Regions from separate parts of the Streptomyces sp. NPDC020742 genome, predicted to be linked through region 1. Evidence: riboswitches for the same ligand, from Rfam matches in the RefSeq annotation. Region 1 holds a riboswitch; the other holds the start of a gene.
The links. Region 1 has a riboswitch for cyclic di-AMP ahead of AB0G84_RS09520 (transglycosylase family protein). Riboswitches for the same ligand answer to the same signal wherever they lie in the genome.
Positions count from the first base shown of each region.

Region 2: it holds a riboswitch for cyclic di-AMP, as region 1 does, so the genes downstream of both, AB0G84_RS30410 (NlpC/P60 family protein) here and AB0G84_RS09520 (transglycosylase family protein) in region 1, are expected to answer to the same signal.

Region 1 is NZ_JBFAEA010000004.1:16,584-19,882, forward strand. It holds gene eno (phosphopyruvate hydratase) at 1-141, opposite strand, end outside; gene AB0G84_RS09520 (transglycosylase family protein) at 477-1,148, opposite strand; cyclic di-AMP (ydaO/yuaA leader) riboswitch at 1,156-1,325, opposite strand; gene AB0G84_RS09525 (transglycosylase family protein) at 1,577-2,659, opposite strand; gene AB0G84_RS09530 (cytochrome P450) at 2,933-3,299, opposite strand, start outside.
Region 2 is NZ_JBFAEA010000026.1:50,410-53,708, forward strand. It holds gene pcrA (DNA helicase PcrA) at 1-1,203, opposite strand, end outside; cyclic di-AMP (ydaO/yuaA leader) riboswitch at 1,535-1,716, shown strand; gene AB0G84_RS30410 (NlpC/P60 family protein) at 1,723-2,868, shown strand; gene AB0G84_RS30415 (hypothetical protein) at 3,024-3,299, opposite strand, start outside.

The sequences.
Region 1 (3,299 bases):
CTCGAAGGCACCGGTCGAGGCGCCGGACGGCACGGCGGCACGGCCCGTGCTGCCGTCGTCGAGGCCGACCTCGACCTCGACCGTGGGATTACCTCGCGAGTCGAGAATTTCGCGGGCTACGACGACGTCGATGGACGGCACGTTGTCTCCTTCATGGGTGTCTGGAGTTGCAGCACGAGCCTAACGGCCCCGGGCGCGTCCGCCTGCCCTTGGCCCGCTCCGTGGGACGGAACGGCCCGGAATACTTAGCAAAGGCCTAGTTCGCGGGATGTTTACCCACATTGTTCGCGGAACGGGGAAAACCCAAGATCGTGGCCGGTCAGCGGCGGGTGGCAGAGCGGGCCGAACCGAGAAACCCCGCCACGGCGCGCTGGGGGAAGTGCGCGCCGCGGCGGGGTCGTCTCAGGAGGAACGCGATCCGGACGGGACCGCCGGTGCCCGCCGCCCGGGCCCGGTCGATCCCGGTACCGGACGGCTCAGACGTGGAGCTTCTGGCCCGGGAAGATCAGGTTCGGGTTGCCGCCGATGACCGACTTGTTGGCCTCGTAGACGGACTTCCAGCTCGTGCCGTGGGCCTTGGCTATCTTGGCGAGGGTGTCGCCCGCCTTGACGGTGTAGTTGCCGTGGCCCAGGGACTTGCGCTCGGTGGAGCGCGAGGCGTGCTGCTCGGCGGCCGGGGCCTTCTTGGCCTCGCTCTTGGTCGCACCCTGGTCCTGCTGCGGGGCCGACTTGGTCTGGGCCGAGGAGCCGGAGGTGTCGACGTTGGCGGCCGGGCCGCCGGCGGTCAGGCCGCCCGCACCGGCACAGGACCAGGCGCCCGGGCCCTGGATGGCCAGGAGCTTCTCGGCGGCGGCGATCTGCTGGGACTTGGTGGCCAGGTCGGCGCGCGGCGCGTACTGGGTGCCGCCGGCGGCGGCCCAGCTGGAGTTGGAGAACTGCAGGCCACCGTAGTAGCCGTTACCGGTGTTGATCGACCAGTTGCCGCCGGACTCGCACTGGGCGACCTTGTCCCAGGTGGCGACGGAGGCGGCGGAGGCAGAGGTGGCGCCCATCAGCGGGACGGCCACGGCGGCACCGGCGACACCGGCGAGGGTGGCGACGCGGGCGGCCTTGGAGGGACGACGGTGCTTGCCCTTGAAGATCAGCATGGTTGGTTCGTTTCCTCACCGACGCCTACGAGGTGAGCTGTCGGGTTCGGGCTGTGAGTGGCCCGGCCGGGTGTGGGTCCCACACCCGGCTTCACCCCAAGCCGGCTGACCCGCTTTCACGGGCCGGGGCGGCACTTACCTTGGGTCCCCCGCTCCTGCCTTCGGCGCGTGCGCGTCAAGTGCCTCCGGCCGCCGGCAGGATTCGGCGTGCGGTCGAAGGGCCCGCTTTAGCGAGCGGTCATGAACGTAATCAGTAACCCTCGGGATGTTCAAACACCCTCAACTGAACCGAGTTGGCTACTTTTGATCACGACCTGGTCACATCTCCGCAGGTGGGGCACCGTGTGACAGCCCCGTACGGATCGGGGTTCACCCGGCGCAACGAGACGCTTGTCTCACTTTCGCCAAACCGGGCGAAGGGCCGTGAACTACCCCGCGTCGCGCCCGAGATCGAGCCGCTGCCCAGGCTGGATCAGGTCCGCGTCGGAGCCGATGACACCCTCGTTCCGCTCGTAGAGCGCGGTCCAGCCACCGGACAGCCGGTGGGCGCGGGCAATGGCTGACAGGCTGTCACCGGGGCGCACGGTGTAGTCCCCGCCGCCGACCGGGTCGCTGCGGTGCGCGTCGTCGCCGCGGGAGGCGTGCCGGCCACCGGAGGCGCGGTCGGCCCCGTCACCCTCGTGCGCGTCCGCACCGCCACGGTGCCGGCCCTTGGTGGGCTCGTCGTGCGGGGTGCCGGTCGTGTCGGGGCGGCTGCCGCCGTCGGACGGGTCGGCCGGGGCGGACGGGTCGGTGGCGCCGTCGGACGGGTCGGCCGGGGCGGACGGGTCGGTGGCGCCGTCGGCGCTGCCGGAGCCGGCCCCGCCGTCCTCGTCACCGCCGGGCGCGGCGGGGCCGGACGGCTCCCGGTCTTTCCCTCCGCTGCGGTCGGCGCCGTCGGAGCCGGACGGGTCCTCGGTGGGCGCGGAGGGCGAGGGCGTGGCCTGGGACGGCTCGCCGGAGGGGCCGGGCAGGCTGTCGGACAGGCCGCTGTCGGGGGCCCCGGGCTCGTCGGAGGAGTCCGTGGACCCGTCGCCGTCGGACGGGGCGGGCCGGGGGGTGCTGGTGCTGCCCGGGTCGACCTGCGGTATCCGCCCGTCCTGGGTCAGCCCCGCGTTCACCGCACAGCTCGGCCAGGCGTCCGGACCGCGGTCGTCCAGGATCGACTCAGCCACCGCGATCTGCTGGGCGCGGCTGGCGAGGTCGGGGCGGGAGGCGTAGGCCGAGCCGCCGTAGTGGTCCCACATCTGCTGGGTCAGCTGCAGCCCGCCGTAGAAGCCGTTGCCCGAGGCCGCGCTCCACACCCCGCCGCTCTCGCACTGGGCGACCCGGTCCCAGGTCGCGGTGTCGGCGGCGTGTGCACCGCCGGCGGAGAGCAGCGGCAGCGCGAGTCCCGCGCCGGTGACTCCCGCCGTGACAAAGATGGCCGGTGCCTGACGGGGGCGACGGTGTCGGCCGTTCCCGGAACGCATGCAGGTGCCTTTCGCGCGGCGGTTGAGTTGTCGGACGACCCCGTTCGCTTCCCACGAACGTGCCGACGGGCCACCCGCCGGCCGATGCGGGCAAGGCGTCCCCTTACCTCGGTCCGCCCCGTCACCGCTTCCGCCGATCGAGTGAATCCCCTCGGATCCTGTCGATCGTCGGTGGAAAGGTAGCCGGGGTCACGGGTAGTCACAAGTCGGTGTAGCGCAGATCACGCTTAGGTCACGCACCTGACGTCACGTCAGTTTCGGTCCCACCGCTGGTCAGGGCTGCTCGGGCCGGAACTCCACCGGCAGCGAACGCAGTCCGCGCATGATGAGCCCGCCGCGCCAGCGCAACGCCTCCGGATCCGCCGCCAGCTTCAGGTCCGGAAGGCGCGTCAGCAGCGTCGCGAGGGCGGTCTGCCCCTCAAGCCGGGCGAGCGGTGCGCCCAGGCAGTAGTGGATGCCGTGCCCGTACCCCAGGTGCTGGTTGTCCCGCCGGGTCAGGTCGAGCACGTCCGGCTCGGTGAAGCGTTCCGGGTCGCGGTCCGCGGCGGCCAGCACCACCAGGACCGGGTCGCCCGCGGCGATCCGCTGCCCGCCGAGCGTCAGCTCCTCGGTCGCGAACCGCCAGGTCGCCAGCTCCACC
Region 2 (3,299 bases), on a different contig from region 1:
GGTGTCGGCGACATAGCCGGTGATCCGGGGGCCGGCCCCGGCATCCGTCCAGAGGTTCTTGGGGCGGCGGTTCTCGTTGCGCTCGATGACCGCGTTGGCGGCGGACAGGATCGTCTGGCTGGAGCGGTAGTTCTGCTCCAGCAGGATCGTGGTCGCGTCCGGGTAGTCCTCCTCGAACTGGAGGATGTTGCGGATCGTGGCGCCGCGGAAGGCGTAGATCGACTGGTCGGCGTCACCGACGACACAGAGCTCGGCGGCGGTCTCGGCCGGGCCCACCAGCTCGCGGACGAGGGTGTACTGGGCGTGGTTGGTGTCCTGGTACTCGTCGACGAGGACGTGCCGGAAGCGGCGGCGGTAGTGCTCGGCGACGTCCGGGAAGGCCTGGAGCAGGTTGACCGTCGTCATGATGATGTCGTCGAAGTCCAGGGCGTTGGCCTCGCGCAGCCGCGCCTGGTACATCGCATACGCCTCGGCCAGCGTCTTCTCAAAACCATCGGCAGCCGTCCCGGCGAAGGTCTCCTCGTCGATGAGCTCGTTCTTGAGGTTGGAGATCTTCGCGCTGAAGGACTTGGGCGGGAAGCGCTTGGGGTCCAGGTCGAGGTCGCGGCAGACCAGGGCCATCAGGCGCTTGGAGTCGGCCGCGTCGTAGATCGAGAAGGAGGAGGTGAAGCCGAGCTTCTTGGACTCGCGGCGCAGGATCCGTACGCAGGCGCTGTGGAAGGTGGAGACCCACATGGCGTTGGCCCGCGGGCCGACCAACTGCTCCACGCGCTCCTTCATCTCACCGGCGGCCTTGTTGGTGAAGGTGATCGCGAGGATCTGGCCGGGGTGGACGTGGCGCTCGGCGAGCAGGTGGGCGATGCGGTGGGTGAGCACCCGGGTCTTGCCGGAGCCGGCGCCGGCGACGATCAGCAGCGGGCCGCCGGTGTGCACCACAGCCGCCTTCTGCTGGTCGTTGAGCCCCTCCAGCAGCGCCGCGGCGTCGACGACCGGGCGGGCGGCGCCGTCGCGGTAGTACCCTCCCCCGCTCTCGGCTCCGCTCGCGCGGGGGGACCCGGGCGCGGGCGCGTCGAACCTCCCGCCGAAGAGGTCGTCGGGGATCTCCTCCGGTGCCGGCTCGTGCCCGTCCTCGGGAGGCGGCGGGGGCTCCTCGCCGGTGTGGGCGAGGTCCGCCAGGAAGCTGTCGTCAAAGAGGCTGCTCATCGCCCACCGAGTCTAGGCCGCGGCACCGACAGCGTGCCGGCCAGTGGGCGATTGTCCCCGCCCTGCGGGGCGGCGTCCGGGACCGGGGCAGGTCAGCGGCCCACCCCGCGGCTCACCCCGGCGGTCGGGACCGGCGTGCGCGGCGTCGGGCGGCGAGCTGGCGGCGGGCCCTGCGGTGACGAATCCGGCATCTGCCGCGGCAACCACCTGATCGCGGTCAGGTCACGAAAAGGTTTCGGGCATATCGAACATCAGCCTTCACAGGAGCCACACGAGTTGGCTAACGTCCTCGCTCAGGCAGCCCGCCTCCCCGCGGTCGACAGCTTCCGCACGGGCCGCCTCGCCGAGTCCGGACTGCCGCCAGGCACCCGGAGCCGGGGACCCACCCAGCACCACCGGGGTGAATCGGTCCTGCGCCCGTCCTCGACGAACGCAGGACCGTAGGGCACGCCTTCCGTCAGCACACCGCCCGAACCCGACAGCTAACCCGGTAGGCGGTCCACGGAAGGAGTTGCGGCCTTGGCGTCCCATCGCAAGCCGCGCACCAGCGTTCTCCACTCGCCCGGAGGCCGGCGCACCGCCGCCGGGCTCACCAGCGCCGCGCTGGCCTCGGTCACCCTGCTCTCGCAGTCCGCCGACGCCGCCCCCCGCGCGCCCAAACCCACGATCGAAGAGGTCAAGCAGAAGGTCGACGACCTCTACCGGCAGGCCGAGGTCTCCACCCAGAAGTACAACGCCGCCAAGGAGCGCGCCGATCACCAGCGCGCCACCGTCAACGGTCTGCTCGACGCGGCCGCCAAGCGGGCGCAGCAGATGAACGAGTCCCGGCGCGAGCTGGGCACGTTCGCCTCGGCGCAGTACCGCACCGGCGGGATGAACCCGACGGCGCAGCTGATGCTCGCCAAGGACCCGCAGCAGTTCGTCGACCGCAACCACCTCATGGACCGGCTGACCAGCCGGCAGCAGCAGGCCGTCGCCGCCTACCAGAAGCAGGCGACAGCGGCGGCGCACCAACGCGCCGAGGCGTCCCAGAGCCTGGAGCAGCTCCAGCAGTCACAGGACTCCCTGAAGGCCTCCAAGCAGTCCGTCCAGCAGAAGCTGGCCGAGGCCCGGCAGTTGCTGTCGCGGCTGACCGCCCAGGAGAAGGCGCGGCTGGCGGAGCTGGAGCGGCAGAAGGAGGCGGCGGCCAAGCGCAAGGCCGAGGAGGAGGCGCGCAGACAGCAGGAGCGCGAGCGCCAGCGGCAGCAGGACGGCGGCACCTCCGGCGGGCAGACCGGTGGTGGCAGCACCGGAGGCTCCACCGGGGGCACGCAGTCCACCAAGGCCGAGAAGGCCCTGGCGTTCGCCCGCGCCCAGATCGGCAAGCCGTACGTCTGGGGCGCGACGGGCCCCAGCTCCTACGACTGCTCGGGGCTGACCCAGGCGGCGTGGAAGGCGGCCGGGGTCGACCTGCCGCGCACCACCTGGGACCAGGTCAAGGTCGGCCAGCGGGTGGCGACCAAGGATCTCCAGCCCGGTGACCTGGTGTTCTTCTTCGACGACATCAGCCATGTCGGCATGTACATAGGCGGCGGCAAGATGATCCACGCCCCGCACCCGGGCGCCGACGTCCGCGAGGAGTCGATCTACTACATGCCGATCTACGGGAGCGTCCGCCTGGGCTGAGCCCGGTCCGCCCCCCCTTGAGGCCACCCCCCACGGCCACCCCCCACACGCCACCGCGCGGCCCCCGCCTCCGTGAATCGGAGCGCGAGGACCGCGCGGTGTGCTGTGCGGGTGCCGCCCGCCGGTGAGGGCACCGGCCGGCCGCGGCGCGGGGCTCAGGTCCAGAGCACCGCGATGAAGATGTTGGCGATGGTGAGCCCGCCGACCGCGCCGAACAGCGGCTTGGGCACGCTCTCCTCGTCCCGCTTGACGTAGACCAGCGCCAGGATCACTACCAGGACCGCCATCTTGATGGCGATCTTGACGTTGTTGAGGGGGTGATCCTGGGCCTGGTTGAGGCCGACCAGCACGATGCCGGTGACCAGCATCGTCAGCGCGCCGTGCAGCATGGCCGGCACGAAGCGGGCGGTGCCCGCGCTCATCGCCTTCAT